2 linked regions of the Pigmentiphaga sp. H8 genome follow. The protein of the gene in region 1 interacts with the protein of each later gene in a pairwise test. Links are inferred from orthologs where the notes say so. Each region holds a gene or a part of one and is shown in the gene's direction. Other genes may lie near its edges.

Evidence for each region.
Region 2: the proteins of dnaE (region 1) and dnaQ interact in binary tests that used the Escherichia coli proteins (3 or more experiments, as listed by UniProt). The link is inferred for Pigmentiphaga sp. H8 from one-to-one orthologs.

Annotation. Positions count from the first base shown.
Region 1 is NZ_CP033966.1:4,080,321-4,089,468, reverse strand. Bases 2,935-6,993 are described here. They hold dnaE (DNA polymerase III subunit alpha), read left to right. Parts: upstream 2,935-3,301; coding sequence 3,302-6,793; downstream 6,794-6,993. Other genes in these bases: EGT29_RS19275 (O-antigen ligase), read right to left, coding at 6,790-6,993; EGT29_RS19285 (tripartite tricarboxylate transporter substrate binding protein), read left to right, coding at 2,935-3,232. Outside these bases: EGT29_RS19300 (LysR family transcriptional regulator), read right to left, coding at 1-863; EGT29_RS19295 (hypothetical protein), read left to right, coding at 948-1,274; EGT29_RS19290 (alpha/beta fold hydrolase), read left to right, coding at 1,261-2,241; more of EGT29_RS19285, read left to right, coding at 2,261-2,934; more of EGT29_RS19275, read right to left, coding at 6,994-8,094; EGT29_RS19270 (glycosyltransferase family 4 protein), read right to left, coding at 8,091-9,148. UniProt on the Escherichia coli protein: DNA polymerase III is a complex, multichain enzyme responsible for most of the replicative synthesis in bacteria. This DNA polymerase also exhibits 3' to 5' exonuclease activity. The alpha chain is the DNA polymerase catalytic subunit.
Region 2 is NZ_CP033966.1:4,575,896-4,583,851, reverse strand. What follows is about bases 2,080-4,946. They hold dnaQ (DNA polymerase III subunit epsilon), read left to right. Parts: upstream 2,080-3,089; coding sequence 3,090-3,803; downstream 3,804-4,946. Other genes in these bases: dctP (TRAP transporter substrate-binding protein DctP), read left to right, coding at 4,225-4,946; EGT29_RS21625 (efflux RND transporter permease subunit), read left to right, coding at 2,080-2,755. Also shown: more of EGT29_RS21625, read left to right, coding at 1-2,079; more of dctP, read left to right, coding at 4,947-5,184; EGT29_RS21605 (TRAP transporter small permease), read left to right, coding at 5,203-5,712; EGT29_RS21600 (TRAP transporter large permease), read left to right, coding at 5,709-7,028; EGT29_RS21595 (MarR family winged helix-turn-helix transcriptional regulator), read left to right, coding at 7,081-7,590; EGT29_RS21590 (sulfatase-like hydrolase/transferase), read left to right, coding at 7,587-7,956. UniProt on the Escherichia coli protein: DNA polymerase III is a complex, multichain enzyme responsible for most of the replicative synthesis in bacteria. The epsilon subunit contain the editing function and is a proofreading 3'-5' exonuclease.

The DNA of each region.
Region 1 (9,148 bases):
TCCCACAGGGCGCGCGCGGGCCGGCTGAGCGTGGCGTCGCGCCGCCGCACCAGGCAGATGCGCCGCGCGATGGTCGGTCCGGTCAGGGGGATGGTCGCGACCCGCGTCGTCGCCGCCAGCGCCAGACGGGGCAGCACCGCCATCCAGCCGCCGTGTTCCAGGAAACCGATCATGGACGACAGGTGCTCCACTTCGTCGAACCAGGGAGCGGGCACGCCCGCCACGGCCAGCGCGGCATCGATCTGCTGGCGATTGGCGCTGCTGCGGCGCAGGGCCAGTACCCGCTGCCCCGCCAGGTCGGCCCAGGCGGCCTGGCCGCGAACCGCCATGGGATGGCCGGGCGCGCAGGCCAGCACATAGGGGTCGTCGCGCAGCAACTGGCTGGTCAGCTCGGGCTCGTCTTCCCACATGACGGTTATGCCGAACTCGGCCTCGCGCCGCAGCACCGCATCACGCACCCGTGCGCCGGTATCGTCGCGCAGGTCCACCCGCACGTCCGGATGGCGCTGCCGCAGGCGCGACAGGGCGGCGGGGAACAAGGAATACGCCACGGTCGTGATGCAGGCCACGGTCAACTGGCCGCCTTCGCCGCGCGCCATGCGCGCCGTGCCCGCCAGGCAGTCGTCCAGGCTGTCCAGCAGCGGCGCCAGGCGTTCGTGCAGGGTCTGGCCCAGCGGCGTCAGCACCATGGTGCGCGTGGTGCGTTCGACCAGGCGCCCGCCCAGGGCTTCCTCCAGCTTGCTGATGCGCCGGCTCAGCGCGGAGGGCGAGAGCGCGAGCATGTCGGCGGTCTTGTTGAAGCCGCCGCAGCGCACGAGGGCGCAGAAGGCCTGGAGATCGGGAAGATCGCAATTGGTGCGCATGGCGCAATAATATAGCAATAGTTTGCACTGGATTTCATTATCGGGCGCCGGCATCATGGTCGTCACGTCTTGTCCGTGACCGCCATGCCCGTCATCAAAGCTTTCGTTTCCAGCCCTTTATTGGCCGACGCGCCGCTCGCCGCGCTGGGTGCCGCCACCGAGCGCGCCTGCGTGGACCTGCTGGGCGCGCAGGCCGCCCAGGTGCAGATGGTGGTGGTGGCAGCGCACGCTGTCCCGCGCGGCTGCCCGGTCTACCTCGAGGTCCAGTTCCGCCGCAATGAACGCCGCGGCGCCGAGGTCGTCGCGCGCTTCATGGACGTCATGGAAGGTGCCCTGGACGCCTGTTTCGGCGCCGTGCCGCGCATCCGCTGCTTTTCCGAGGACCAGGATTTTCTCCATGCCCGCAACTGAGACCGCCCCGGACGAGATCTGCCTGCGCGCGATCGACAGCTTCCACGTCGGCGGCGCCGTGCGCACGCTGCGCGGCCTGCCGGTGGAAACCCGGCGCCTGGCCCAGGGCGCGGCGCCCCGGCCGGTGGATCCCAACGGCGATCATGTCGTCGGCCAGATGTACGTGCAGGCCTACCGACTGGCGCGCCCCCGGCATGCGTTGCCCGTGCTGCTCTGGCATGGCGGCGGCATGACGGGCGTGAACTGGGAGACGACCCCCGACGGGCGCCCGGGCTGGCTGTGGCGCTTCCTGCGGGCGGGGTACGACGTCTGCGTGTCCGACGCCGTGGAGCGCGGCCGCGCGTCCTGGGCGCGCCATCCGGAGCTGTATGCCGACGCGCCGCTGTTCCGCACGCTGGACGAAGCCTGGGACATGTTCCGCATGGGGCCGGCCGATGGCTACCGCACCGACCCCGCCGCGCGCCGGGCCCATCCCGGCCAGCAGTTCCCGGTCGATGCCTTCGATCAGTTCGCGCGCCAGTGGGTGCCGCGTTGGGCCGGCCACGAAGCGATTACCAGCGCCGCCTATCGCGCGCTGCTGGACCGGGTGGGACCCTGCATCGTCGTCGGACACAGCCAGGGCGGCGGATTCGCGCTGCTGGCGGCGCAGGAGCGTCCCGAGACCGTGCGCGCCGTCGTGGCGCTGGAACCGTCGGGGGCGCCGGGCGCCGGGCGGGCGGGGATTCAGCCGCACCTGCTGGCCTGGGGCGACCATGTCGACGATCACCCCGTCTGGCGCCGCTACCGCGCCACGGTGGATGCGCATGCCGCCGCGCTGGCGGAGCGGGGCGCGCCGGTCGAGGTGCTGGACCTGCCCGCCGGCGGCACGCGCGGCAATTCCCATTTCCTGATGATGGACCGCAACAGCGATCTCATCGCCGACCGGGTGCTGCATTGGCTCGACGCGCTCGACCTGCGGCATCCTTGAACCAGAAACCGGAGACAGCATGACCAAGCACATCCGCATGGGCGCCCGCGCCCTGGCTTGCCTGGCCGCATTCGGCGCCGCGGGCGCCGTGGCGGCCGATTCCTATCCCCATCGTCCGGTGACCGTGCTGGTGCCGTTCGGCCCGGGCAGCGGCGTGGACACGACCGCCCGCATCGTCGGCGAGGCGTTGTCGCGCGAACTGGGCCAACCGCTGGTGATCGAGAACCGCGCCGGCGCGCAGGGGGCCATCGCGGCCCAGGCCGCGGCGCGCGCCGCCGCCGACGGCTACACCCTGTTCTTCACCACGCAAACGACCCAGGCGGCCAATCCCGCGCTGATGAAGAAGCCGGGCTACGACCCCATCAAGGACTTCGCGCCGGTGGGGCGCGTGGCCTACACGCCGGCCCTGCTGATCGCCAATCCCGCGCTGCCGGTCAGGACCCTGGCCGATCTGGTCAAGCTGGCCAAGGCCCAGCCCGGCAAGCTGTCCTACGCCTCGGGCAGCGCCGGGACCCTGGTGCCGGGGGCGATGCTGACGACGGCCGCCGGCATCCAGATGCTGCACGTACCCTACAAGAGCATCCCGCTGGGACTGAACGACGTCATGGCCGGCCATGTGTCGGTCATGTTCACCGACATCGTGACCGGCACCCAGCAGGTCAAGGCCGGCAAGGTCCGCGCGCTGGGCATCAGTTCCGCCAAACCGTGGCCGCTCCTGCCCGAGGTGCCGCCCATCGCCGAGCAGTATCCCGGGTTCGAGCTGCTGGCCTGGTATGCGTTGTACGTGCCGGCGGGCACGCCCGCGCCGGTGATCGAGCGTCTCAGCCAGGCGCTGGAGAAGGCCACCCGCGATCCGGCCGTGCGCGAGCGCCTGGTCGGCCTGGGATTGGAAATGTCCTACAGCAGCCCGGCGGAGCTGGCCGTTTTCGGCCGCGCGGAACTGGAAAAATGGAGCCGGGTCATCCAGGCCGCCGGCATCGAGAAGGAATAGAGCGGTCCCAGGGAAAAGGGGCGCCCGGGGGGTAGCCCGGACCCGGCGCCGAGGGGCTAAAATGCCGGCATGTCCCAGTCGCCTACCCCCCCCTTCGTCCATCTGCGCGTCCACTCCGAGTTCTCGGTGTCGGACGGCATCGTCCGCATCTCCGACCTGGTCAAGAAAGTCGCCGCGCTGGAGCAGCCGGCGATCGCGCTGACCGACCTGTCCAACCTGTTCGGGTTGATCAAGTTCTACAAGGCGGCGCGGGGCAAGGGCATCAAGGCCATCGCCGGCTGCGACGTCTGGGTGACCAACGATGCCGACCGCGACAAGCCTTACCGCATGCTGTTGCTGGTGCGCGACCGCGCCGGCTACCTGAACCTGTGCGAACTGCTCACGCAGGCCTTCCTGACCAATCAGCATCGCGGCCGCGGCGAGATCCGGCCCGAATGGCTGGACACCTACGGTCCGGGGCTGATTGCCCTGTCCGGCGGGCGCCAGGGCGACGTGGGCCAGGCGCTGGAGGCCGGCAACCACGAGGCCGCGCTGGCGTTCGCGCGCCACTGGCTGAAGGTATTCCCGGGCGGCTACTACGTCGAATTGCAGCGCGCCGGCCGCGAAGGCGACGAGACCTACGTGCAGGCCGCGATGCGGCTGGCGGCCGAATGCGGCGCGCCGGTGGTCGCCACCCACCCGGTGCAGTTCATCGAGCGCGAGGATTTCCGCGCCCACGAGGCCCGGGTCTGCATCGCCGAAGGCGAGATCCTGGCCAACCCGCGCCGCCAGCGGCTGTATACCGAAGAACAGTACCTGCTGTCCTCGCAGGAAATGGCCGAACGGTTCGCCGACGTGCCCTCGGCCCTGGCCAATACGGTGGCCATCGCCACGCGCTGCAACCTGACGCTGGAACTGGGCAATCCCAAGCTGCCCAACTTCCCCACGCCCGAGGGGGTGACGCTGTCCGAATACCTGGTGCAGCTGTCCAAGGAGGGCCTGGCCCGCCGCATGGAACAGCTCTTCCCGGACGAGAAGGAACGCGCCGCGCACCAGGAGGAATACGACCAGCGGCTGGACAAGGAATGCCAGACCATCATCGACATGGGCTTTCCCGGCTACTTCCTGATCGTTCAGGACTTCATCAACTGGGGCAAGAACAACGGCGTGCCCGTCGGCCCCGGCCGGGGATCGGGCGCCGGCTCGCTGGTGGCCTTCAGCCTGGGCATCACCGACATCGATCCGATCCGCTACGACTTGCTGTTCGAGCGCTTCCTGAATCCCGAGCGGGTCTCCATGCCCGACTTCGATATCGACTTCTGCCAGGACAACCGCGACAAGGTCATCGAGTACGTCAAGCAGAAGTATGGGCGCGACGCGGTCAGCCAGATCGCCACCTTCGGTACGCTGGGCGCCAAGGCGGTCATCCGCGACGCGGGCCGGGTCCTGGACCTGCCCTACCTGTTCTGCGACGGCCTGTCCAAGATCATCCCGCACTCGCCGGCCGATCCGTGGAGCCTGGAACGCGCGCTGAACGAAGAGCCCGTCTTCAAGGAGCGCTACGACAACGACGAGGAAGCGCATGCGCTGATCGACCTGGCCCAGCCGCTCGAGGGCCTGACCCGGAACATCGGCATGCACGCCGGGGGCGTGCTGATCGCCCCGGGCAAGCTGACCGATTTCTGCCCGCTGTACTGCCAGCCGGGCCAGAGCCACATCGCGGTGTCGCAGTTCGACAAGGACGACGTGGAAGCCGTGGGCCTGGTGAAGTTCGACTTCCTGGGCCTGCGCAACCTGACCATTCTCGACTGGGCCGTGCGCTACGTGCGCGAGTTCAACGAGGGCATGCGCGACTTCGACGTCATGGCGCTGCCGCTGGACGACCTCGATTCCTACAAGCTGCTGAGCGACGGCAACACCACCGCCGTGTTCCAGCTGGAATCGCGCGGCATGAAGGAACTGCTCAAGAAGCTGCGCCCCAGCAACTTCGAAGACATCATCGCCGTGCTGGCGCTGTACCGGCCGGGCCCGCTGGGTTCCGGCATGGTGGACGACTTCGTCAACCGCAAGCACGGCCGCGCCAAGGCCGAATACTTCCACTCGGATCTGGAGGCGGTGCTCAAGAGCACCTACGGGGTCATCGTCTACCAGGAACAGGTGATGCTGATCTCGCAGATCATCGGCGGCTACACGCTGGGCGGCGCCGACATGCTGCGCCGGGCCATGGGCAAGAAAAAGCCCGAGGAAATGGCCAAGCACCGCGAGATCTTCCAGTCGGGCGCCGAAAAGAAGGGCTATGACCCCGACATCGCGGTCACGCTGTTCAACCTGATGGAAAAGTTCGCGGAATACGGCTTCAACAAGTCGCATACCGCCGCCTACGCGCTGATCGCCTACCAGACCGCGTGGCTCAAGGCTCACCATCCGGCCGAGTTCATGGCCGCCACCATGTTGTCCGACATGGACGACACCGACAAGGTCCAGATCTTCTGGGCCGATACGGTGGCCAACAAGGTCAAGGTGCTGCCGCCCGACATCAACCTGTCCAACTACCGCTTCGAACCGGTGCTGGACGAACATTCGGCGCGCGGCCTGCCGCCGCGCACCATCCGCTACGGGCTGGGCGCGGTCAAGGGCACCGGGCAGAGCGCGGTCGAGGAAATCCTGCGCGCGCGGGCCGAGAAGGGGCCGTTCGTCGATCTGTTTGATTTCTGCCGGCGCATCGACCGCCACCTGGTGAATCGCCGCGCCATCGAGGCCTTGATCAAGGCCGGCGCCTTCGACACGCTGTCGCCGAACCGCGCCGCGGTGCTGGCCACCCTGGGCACGGCCATGGACGCCGCCGAACAGGCCGCTCGCGCCGCCAGCCAGGTGTCGCTGTTCGGCGGGGACGACCACGCCGACCTGGCGGGCGACCTGGCCGATGTCGAACCTTGGGACGAACGCGAGCGCCTGGGCCAGGAAAAGACCGCGCTGGGTTTCTACTTCAGCGGCCACCTGTTTGACGCCTACCGCACCGAGGTCCGCCGGTTCGTGCGCAATCCCTTGTCCAACCTGCAGCCCAGCCGCGACCTGCAGTGGATGGCGGGCATCCTGTCCGCCGTGCGCACGCAGATGACGCGGCGCGGGAAGATGGTGTTCGCCGTGCTGGACGACGGCTCCGCGCAGGTGGAGATCTCGGTGTTCAACGAGTTGTACGAACGGCATCGCAGCCGGCTGCGCGAAGACCAGTTGCTGATCATTTCCGGCAAGGTCAGCAACGATGAATATTCGGGCGGCATGCGCATCGTGGCCGACGACCTGTTCGACCTGCAGATGGCGCGCGAGGCCAAGGCCCGGGCGCTGTCCATCCGCCTGAACGGCAACGCGCACGCGGATTCCCTGCGCGAAGTCCTCAACCCGCATCGCGCCGACCCCGAGAACGGCTTCCCGGGTACGCCCGTCGAGATCGTCTACAACCGCGGCGACGCCAAGTGCGTGGTGCGCCTGAGCGAGGACTGGCGGGTGCGGGTGCCGGACGTGCTGATCCAGCAGTTGGGCAAGCTGACGGGGCAGCCGGCCGATGTCGGGCTGGAGTACTAGGCGGCCGGGTCGTCCCGGCCGGCGCGTATCGCGATGGCCATCAGCGCCGCGATCATCAGGGTGTAGAACGCGGCGACCATCGACATCGCGAACATGACCTCGGTCATGCCGAATACCAGGAAGCCGATCGCCAGCAGCAGGCCCATGGTGCCGGCGATTTTTTCATCGCGGCCGCCACGGCGCGTGGCACGCGCGAAGAAGAGGGCGGGAACCAGCCAGGCCGCCGCGATCGCAATTCCCCCCAGGATGCCGAGCGTGGCCAGGTTGAACAGGAACTCGTTGTGCGAGTGCCGGAATTCGGCGGCGTGCTTGGTGATCAAGCCCTGCTCGGCCGCCTCGCGCATCGTGCGGCGGTAATCCTGCCGGCTCACGCCGACCAGCGGATGGGCCTCGAACACTTCCAGCGCCGCCGACCAGAGCTGCAGCCGGTTGCCCACCGAGGAATCGAGGGCCTGGCCCTTGCGATATTCCTGTATTTCCGTATAGGCCTCGTCCACGCGCTGGTTGACCAGGTCGCTGGCATGGTAGACGGCCAGCACCGCGCAGGCCAGCGCCGCCATGGCGAGTAGCTTGCGCCAGACGCTGCCCGACATCAGGAAGAAGAACACCAGCGCGAAGGCGCCCAGCGCCAGCCAGCCGCCGCGCGTGCCGGAGGCGTAGGCGACGTACAGGCCCGCCGCGCCGCCCAGCAGCTTCAGCGCGATGCCGATCCTGCCCCACACCGTGGCGCGGTCGGACCAGCCCAGGGTCAGCAGCGAGAACAGGCCCAGCAACAGCGTGATATTGCTGAACGGCAGCAGGTTGGAGAACAGGATCTGTCCGGGCCGGCCGTCGGGCGACAGGCCGAACTGGTGGTGGAGGATGCCGGCGCCGATCAGCGCGCCGGCCACGCAGCCCCACTGGATCTGCCTGAGCCAGCGTGAGGGCACGTTCAGCAGCAGCCACAGCAGCGGGCCGAACAGCGCCATGCGCAGCGGCGTATCGAGCACGCTGGGATCGTCGAACACGCGCGCATCGCGCAGGCCCACCACGACGGTGCTTGTACAGGCGGCGAGAAATTGCGCCGCCAGCGCGGCCCAGATCGGCCAGTATCGGCGGACGACGGGAACGAAACGGTCCTGGGGCGCCAGGCGGCCGCGCCAGGCGGTGCCGATCAGGGCGAAGAGCAGGAGCAGGAACAGCAACTGATTGGCGCTTCCCCGCACCCACAGTGCAAGAGCGGGTACCAGGGAAACGGCCAATGCGGAAAGAAACAGCAGCGGGACAGGCAGCCCGCCGTGCCGGGGCATGGAACGGCTCATGAAACCTCGGAGGGGGAGCGCAGGGATGCGGACAGGTTCAGGAGGGCCTCGACATGGGCGCGGGTGTCGGGGGCGTAGGAGAGATGGTTCAGCGGATCTAGCAGGCGGGCACGGCCCTCCCTTGCCCGCGATTCGGCCCGCACGACGGCGTCCGCGAGCGACGCCGGCGCATCGACGTCGAAGGTCAGGCAGGCTTCCCCGGACAGTGCCTCGGTGCTGCCTATGCCGCCCGGCAGCACGGTGGGCGTGCCGCACAGCACCGATTCCGGTCCGACCAGGCCGAAGGGCTCGTAGCGCGAGGCCAGGATGGTGTAGTCGGCCGCCCGATAGCAGTCGGCGATGTCCTGGCGGTAGCCGACGTAGCGGATCCTCGGGCAGCGCGACTCCACCGGCCGGCCGGCGACCAGCAGCGAGACCGGCAGGTCGGTCGCGCCGAAACAGGCTTCCAGCATCGGATAGCCCTTGCGTTCGTGGCCGGTGGAGGGAAACAGGAAGGCGGTGGTGCCTTCCGGAATGCCCAGTTCACGGCGAAGCTCGGCGCGCCGCGCGGCGTCCACCGGGCTGAAGGTCTCCACGTCCACCGGCGGGTACAGCACGCGTATCCGCGCCTCGGGTACGTCGTAGTAGCGGCGCAGTTCATCCGCCATCATGCGTGAATGCGCCAGCACCAGGTGCGCCTGGGCATAGTGGGCGCGTTCGAGCCGGATCTGCCAGCGGTCCCAGTGCGTGGGCCGCCGGTTCGCGTGGGCCAGGTGTCCCAGGTGCGTGCCGCCGCAGATGGCCACGTCGGACACGGCCGTGCGGCTGCAGCCGATCAGCAGGTCGACGCCATGCACGGCCTTCAGCGTTCGCAGGCGGGACGAGAAATAGTGGTCGCGCAGTTTGCCCGGCAGGGCCCAGACGGCGATGCGTACCGGTTCGACGAACGCGTACTCCGGGATGGCCGTATCGAAGCTGCGGGCGAAGACGACCGGCCGGATGCCGAGTTGGCGCAGGCCCTTGACGAGGTCCATGGCATAGCGCTCCATGCCTCCGCCGTAGCCGAAACGATGGC
Region 2 (7,956 bases), 500 kb from region 1 along the record:
CCTGCCCGACGAGATCGACGAACCCATCATCGCCAAGGTCGAAGCCGACTCCCAGCCGGTCATGTACCTGGCCGTCGAGTCCGGATCGCTGTCGGCGATGGAAACCTCGGACTACATCAACCGCTTCATCAAGCCCCGGCTGTCCGTGCTGCCGGGCGCGGCCGAGGTGCGGGTGTTCGGCGAACGCCTGCCGGCCATGCGCATCAACGTCGATCGCGGGAAATTGGCCGCCTACCGCCTTACCGTCCAGGACGTGGAGGACGCGCTGCGCAAGCAGAACGTCGAGATCCCCTCGGGCCGGATCGAGTCCAGGGCGCGCGAGTTCTCCATCGTCGCCGCCACCAACCTGCGAACCAAGGAGCAGTTCGAGAACGTCATCATCGCCAACGTCGGCGGCTACAGCGTGCGCGTCGGCGACGTCGCCTCGGTGGGCCTGGGGCCGGTGGACGAGCGCGTGACCTCGCGCTTCAACGGCAGGCCGGCGCTGAACATCGGCGTGGTCAAGCAGTCCACGGCCAATCCGCTGGACCTGTCCAAGGCGGTGCGCGCCGAAATCGAGGAAATGAACGCCACGCTGCCCAGCGGCATGAAGCTGAACATGGCGTACGACACCTCGGTCTTCATCGAGAAGTCCATCGAGTCGGTGTTCCACACCATCGGCGAGGCCATCGTGCTGGTGGTGCTGGTGATCTTCCTGTTCCTGCGCAACCTGCGCGCCAGCCTGATCCCCATCGTCACCATTCCCGTGTCCCTGATCGGCGCCTGCACGCTCATGTATGCGTTCGGCTTCTCGATCAACACGCTCACGCTGCTGGCCATGGTGCTGGCCATCGGCCTGGTGGTGGACGACGCCATCGTCGTGCTCGAGAACATCTTCCGCCACATCGAGGAAGGCAAGTCGCGCATGCAGGCCGCGCTGCTGGGCTCGCGCGAGATCGGCTTCGCCGTCATCGCCATGACGCTGACGCTGGTCACTGTGTACGCGCCGCTGGCCTTCGCCACCGGCCGCACCGGCCGCCTGTTCATCGAGTTCGCGCTGGCCCTGGCGGGCGCCGTGCTGGTGTCGGGCTTCGTCGCGCTGACGCTCACGCCCATGATGTGCTCGCTCATGCTGCGCCACCAGGAGTCGCACGGCTGGCTGTACAACTTCATCGAAAGCGGCTTGAACGCGCTGACGCGCGGCTACCGCCGCGCGCTGTCGTTCGCGCTGGCCCATCGCGGATGGGTGGTGGTGCTGGGCCTGGCCGTGGGCGCGTGCAGCGCGCCCCTGTTCAAGACCATCAAGAGCGAGCTTTCGCCGGTGGAGGACCGCGGGGTCATCTACGGCCGTATCGTCGCGCCGCAGGGCGCCACGGTGGGCTACACCACCAGCTACCTCGAGCGCATGGAGGAGATCTACAAGGACATCCCCGAGATGGCCGCCTACCAGGCGGTGGCCGGCTTCCCGGTGGTGACCGAAGGCAACGCCGTGCTGCGGCTCAAGCCCTGGGAAGAGCGCACCCGCAGCCAGCAGGAGGTCGCGCGGTCGCTCCAGCCGAAGTTCGCCGCGCTGCCCGGCGTGCAGGCCTTCCCCTCCAATCCGCCGTCGCTGGGCCAGTCGCCCCGCTCCTCGCCCATCGAATTCGTCATCATGAGCCAGGTGTCCTATCCCGAGCTGGCTACGATGGCCGACACCTTCCTGGCCGAGCTGGCCAAGTACCCCGGCGTGCAGAACGTGCAGACCGACCTGCGCCTGAACACGCCCGAGCTGCGGGTGCAGGTCAACCGCGACAAGCTGGCCGACATCGGCGTCGATGTGGACCGCGTCGGCCGCACGCTCGAATCCATGCTGGGCGGCCGTCAGGTGACGCGCTTCAAGGACAACGGCGAGCAGTACGACGTATTGGTGCAGGTGATACCGCGCGACCGCTCCAATCCCGCCGACATCGCCGACATCTACGTGCGCTCCCGCAACGGCGAAATGGTGCAGCTCGCCAACCTGCTGTCCGTCCGCGAGGGCGTATCGCCGCAGACGCTGAACCACTTCAACCGCATGCGCGCCGTCACGATCTCGGCGTCGCTCGCGCCGGGCTACGCACTGGGCGAGGCGCTGGACGTAATGAACGGCATCGCCGCGCGCGTGTTGCCCGCCACCGCGCAGACCGACCTGAACGGCCAGTCGCGCGAGTTCCGCGATTCGTCGGGCAGCATCTACCTGGTGTTCGCGATGGCGGTGGCCTTCATCTACCTGGTGCTGGCGGCACAGTTCGAGAGCTGGCGCAATCCGTTCATCATCATGCTGTCGGTGCCACTGTCGATGACGGGCGCGCTGCTCGCGCTGTGGTTCTCGGGCGGGACGCTGTCCATCTACAGCCAGATCGGCCTGATCACGCTGGTGGGCCTGATCACCAAGCACGGGATCCTGATCGTGGAGTTCGCCAACCAGTTGCGCGACCAGGGCAAGGAACTGATCGAGGCGGTGTCCGAGGCCAGCGTGCTGCGGCTGCGGCCCATCCTGATGACGACCGGCGCGATGGTGCTGGGCGCCGTCCCGCTGGCGGTGGCCACGGGCGCGGGCGCAGAATCGCGCGTGCAGATCGGCTGGGTGATCGTGGGCGGCATGAGCCTGGGAACGGTACTGACCTTGTTCGTCGTGCCCTGCGTGTATGCGCTGGTGGCCGGCAAGCGCAAGCGTCCGCTGCCGGTGGGCGAACATCCGCTGGAGACGGATTCCCACTCCGCCCCCGTGGCGGCGGCCCCGGAATCGGTGGGCTAGGGAAGCAAGAGTCCTCGGCAACCGCTTGCGGCCGGCGGGGCCCCACCCCCCTCAGGGGCTGTTCGGAGCCGCCGCGCCAGGCAGGCAAAACGGGGAAGCAAGGGCGTGCATGTTTGAGCGCGGCAGTAGGGACAGTCCGGGGGACTGTCCCCGCGCGAGTTCACTCCCGCCCCGTTTTGCCTGCCTGGCGCGGGAAGTTTCGGCGCAGCCGAAACCGGCTACGTCAGCTCCTGAGGGGGGTGGGGCCCCGCCGGCCGCAAGCGGTTGCCGACGACTCGGCCAGCCAAATATCCTAAACTTAGGGGCCTCCGCAATTTCTCTCTGGTGCCCCCGCATGCGTTATGTCGTCCTGGATACTGAAACCACCGGCCTCGATCCGCTCCAAGGACACCGCGTCATCGAAATCGGCTGCGTGGAGATCGTCAACCGCCGGGTGACGCAGCGCCATTTCCACACCTACCTGAATCCCGACCGAGACAGCGATCCGGGCGCCCTGGAAGTGCACGGGCTGACCACCGAGTTCCTGTCCGACAAGCCCCGGTTCGAGGACAAGGTCGACGAGTTCCTGGACTTCATCCAGGACGGCCACGTCATCATCCACAACGCCGAGTTCGACATCCGCTTCCTGAATGCCGAACTGGCCCGGCTGCAGCGCGGCGGCTTCCGCGACAAGTGCGCGGGCGTCGTCGATTCGCTGATGCACGCGCGCGAACTGCACCCGGGCAAGCGCAACTCGCTGGATTCCCTGTGCGATCGCTACGGCATTTCCAATGCCCACCGGGTGCTGCACGGCGCCTTGCTGGACTCGGAGCTGCTGGCCGAGGTCTGGCTGGCCATGACGCGCGGCCAGGACAGCCTGGTGATCGACCTGGGCGATACCGGGGGGCAGGCCACGACCAGTTTCGGCGCCTTCGATACCTCGGTCTTGCAGGTGGTGCCGGTGGACGAGAGCGACCTGGCTGCCCACCAGGACTATCTGGCGGGCCTGGACAAGGAATCCAAGGGCCAGACCCTGTGGCGCAAGTGGGCGCCGCTTCCCACCGAATAAAAAAGATATGCTATAGTCATGGGCTGTCGCGATTGCGGCAGTCAAAACCGAAGGTTCTCTTCGGGCGGTTAGCTCAGTGGTAGAGCACTGCCTTCACACGGCAGGGGTCACTGGTTCGAAACCAGTACCGCCCACCAATTCCCCCCTCGTTCCCCATACCGTCTTTCCCCTCCCGGGAATGCGCTCGCGTTCGTGCGTCCGGCATCGGCTCGCGGTCAATTATTGCGTGAATAATCACGTAATTTTGATTGATTATTCACGAGTTTCTAGGTGTTTTCACCAGAATAATGGCTGAATTTATTGACTTGTTCAGCTATTGATAAATAATAAGACCGTGAAAATTCACCAAATTTCAAGTGAGCCGGCAGTTCCAGGCTTCTGAGTCGCACCTTTGTTTCGACGTGGAGCAATCATGAGAGCGATGCGAGCACTACCCCTGGCCGTCTGTCTGATCGTTGCAACCGTACCCAAGCTTGCCCATGCGGCAGAGGTCGTGCTGAAGGCGGTAAGCGCCTTTCAAGAGGGCACCTACTTTTCCAGGAACTTCGAGCGTTTCGTGAAGAAGGTCAACGAGGAAGGCAAGGGCATCGTCCGGATCGAGTACATAGGCGGACCCAAGGCGATTCCGACCATGGAGCAGGGGGCCGCGCTGCGCAACGGGGTGATCGATCTGGCCAACACCACGGCCACGTTCACGGCAAGCATCGTTCCGGAGGGACTGGCGCTGAATTACGCGACCCTGCCTTTCTCGGAAATCCGCAAGAACGGCAGCCTCGACTATCTCAACTCGATCATGCGGCAGAAGGGGCTGTACTACTTCGCGCGTACCGGCGATCGCATTCCCTATCACATCTATCTGAACAAGAAGATAGACAAGCCCGATCTCTCCGGTCTGAAGATCCGGATCACGCCCATCTTCCGGGACTTCTTCGTCAAGCTGGGAGCGGGGGTCGTCCAGATGGCGCCGGGCGAGGTCTACACCGGCCTGGAGCGCGGGGTGGTGGATGGCTACGGCTGGCCCGCGATCGGCATCTTCGACCTGGGCTGGCAGGAAAGGACGAAGTATCGATTGGAGCCCGGTTTCTACACGCTCGAGCTGGGCATCCAGTTCAGCGCCCGGCGGTGGGACAGCCTGACCCAGGAGCAGCGCGACTTCCTGCAAAAGCAGGTGGCCTGGCTGGAGAAGATGTCCCTGGACGCATCGCTGCGCGACGCGGCCGCCGATATCAAGAAGCAGTCCGAGGCCGGCATACAGCCCATCAGGCTGTCCGACGCGGATTCGGCGGCTTTCCTGGCCAAGTCGCAGGAAGCGGGCTGGGCGACGGTGTTGAGCGCCAGTCCCAAGCACGGGCCCAAGCTGCGCCAGATGATGGCGCCCTGAAAGCGGCAAGGGGCGACCGTGAAAATCTATGTGTGGATCTTGAATGCGTTCGGCCTGGTCGCCGGATTGCTGCTGGGCGGCATGGTCATCCTGGTCAGCTACGACGTCGTCGCCCGCAACCTGGGGATGCCGTCGTTCGCGGGGGCCATGGACGTTACCGAGCACCTGCTGCCGGTGGCCACGTGCATTGCCGCGCCATGGCTCATGTACAACCGCCAGCATATCCGCCTGGATGTGCTCAATGCGCTGTCCGAGCGGATCCGCTTCGCCATCTTCCGGGTCGCGGCGGTGATCGGCTGCGTCGTCAGCACCGTGATCGCCTACTACTCGATCGCCGTGATGCTGGATGCGTACGAGGCGGAAGCGGTCGTCATGAAGAGCATCGTCTTTCCCGAGTGGTTCATCTACATTCCCTTTCCCGCGTGCTTCGCGCTGCTGGCCATCGAGTGCGGCAGGCAGGCCGTGGTGGGGGAACGGACGAGTGACGAGGGCAGCGATTCGATACTCAAGCCGGAGAGCGTGCTATGAACTGGTGGGAGAGTCTCACGCTGTTGTTCGGGCTGCTATCCGTACTGCTGCTGGTCGGGGTGCCGGCCGGGTTCGCCTTCCTTGCGATCAACCTGGTCGGTGCGCTGGTCTATCTCGGCGGTGTGCCGGGCATGATGATGGTGGTGCGCAACGGCGTCGCGTCGGTCACCAGCTTTTCGCTCACGCCCATTCCCTTTTTCCTGCTGATGGGCGAGGTGCTGTTCCATACCGGCCTGGCCATGAAGGCCATCGATGCGTTCGACCGGGCGGTGCGCCGTGTTCCGGCCAGGCTGTCCATCGTGGCCGTCGTGGCCGGCACGGTGTTCTCCGCCATCTCGGGGGCAACCGTGGCCACCACCGCGCTGCTCGGCAGCCTCCTGCTGCCGGAGATGCTCAGGCGCGGCTACCATCCCCGCATGGCCATGGGGCCCATCATGGCCATCGGCGCGGTGGACATGCTGATACCGCCATCGGCGCTGACCGTGCTGTTGGGTAGCCTGGCCAATATCTCGATCTCGGGACTGTTGCTGGCGGGTGTCCTGCCGGGCCTGCTGCTGTCGGCGATCTTCGTGCTGTACATCGTCGTGCGTGCAAAGATGAATCCCGAGCTCGCGCCTAGCTTCGTCCGGGAAGAGGTAGCGGGTTGGGAGCGGTGGCGTCCCCTGATCGTGCACGTGACGCCGCTGGTTTCCATCTTCGCGGTGGTCGTCGCCTCGATGACCGCCGGATGGGCAACGCCAACGGAGTCCGCCGCGCTGGGGGCGTTGTGCACCGTGCTCGTGTGCGCGCTGTACGGCAGCCTGTCGTGGCGCATGCTGGTCAAGGCGCTGACCGGCACGGCCGCCATCAGCGGCATGATTCTCTTCATCATCATCGGCGCCACGACGTTCTCGCAGATCCTGGCGTTCTCCGGCGCGACCAACGGCCTGGTCGGCCTGGTCCAGGGATCGGGCCTGTCGAGCTGGCTCGTGCTGGCCGTCATGATGGGCATACTCCTGGTGCTGGGATGCTTCGTCGACCAGATCAGCATGATGCTGATGACCCTGCCGTTCTTCATGCCCCTGGTGGCGCACTTCGGATGGGATCCGCTGTGGTTCGGCGTCATGTACCTGATATGCATGCAGCTCGGCCTGCTGACCCCGCCGTTCGGCATGCTGCTCTTCACCATGCGCAGCGTGGCCCCGGCCCACATCCGCACCACGGATATCTTTGCGGCGGCCGTGCCCTACGTGCTGTTCGGCCTGCTGATGCTGTTCATGGTCATGCTCGTGCCGGACATCGCCACCGGGCTGCCGCGTTGGTTGATGGCGAGGTAGGGCCCGGGATTCAACAAGCGAGTGGCGCACCGCCACGTCGGAGGAAAAGATCTTGATACCCGCTCCAGACAAGCAGGAACGAAGAGGAACGCCGGAAGCGGAGCTGTTCCATGTCGCCGACTGGCCCATGCACTACATGCTGGCCATCGACCGCCAGCACGTCCACAACATGGCGAAGATACTCAAGCCGTTCGATTGCTCGCCGTTGATGTGGCGGGTGGTCAGCGTGCTTTCCGACCAGGACGGGCGCAGCGTGGCCGAGTTGGCCGAGACCACCGTCATCGAGCGCTCCAACCTGAGCCGCCTGCTCGATGCCATGGAGGAAGACGGCCTTGTCACGCGGTCCCACGGGGTCGAGGACAAGCGCCAGACCATGGTCTACGTGACGACGAAGGGGCGCAGCCTGTTCGAACGGTCGCTGCCGGCGGTGCTGGGCTACTACCAGATATTCCTGGCCGATATTTCCCCACCGGAAATGACGGTCCTGATGAAGGTGATCCGGACGATCAAGCGCAACGTCATGGAGTTCGACGCCCGGCCCGACGAGGATGAAGCGCCATGACCCGCCCCGAGAGCATCGCGGCGCCGGCGGCGGTCCGCAACGTATTGTTCATCATGTGCGACCAGCTGCGCGCCGATTATCTGGGCTGCTATGGCCATCCGTCGATCCGGACCCCCAACATCGATGCCCTGGCGTCGCAAGGCGTGCGATTCACGCGGGCCTATTGCTCGGCGCCGACGTGCGGCCCGTCGCGCATGTCCTTCTATACCGGGCGCTCGATGACCTCGCACGGCGCCATCTGGAATTTCATGCCGCTGTCGATCGGGCAGCCGACGATCGGGGATTGGCTGCGGCCCCGCGGGGTGGAAGTGGCGTTGGCCGGCAAGACGCATTTCGCGCCGGACCTGGACGGCCTGCGACGCGTGG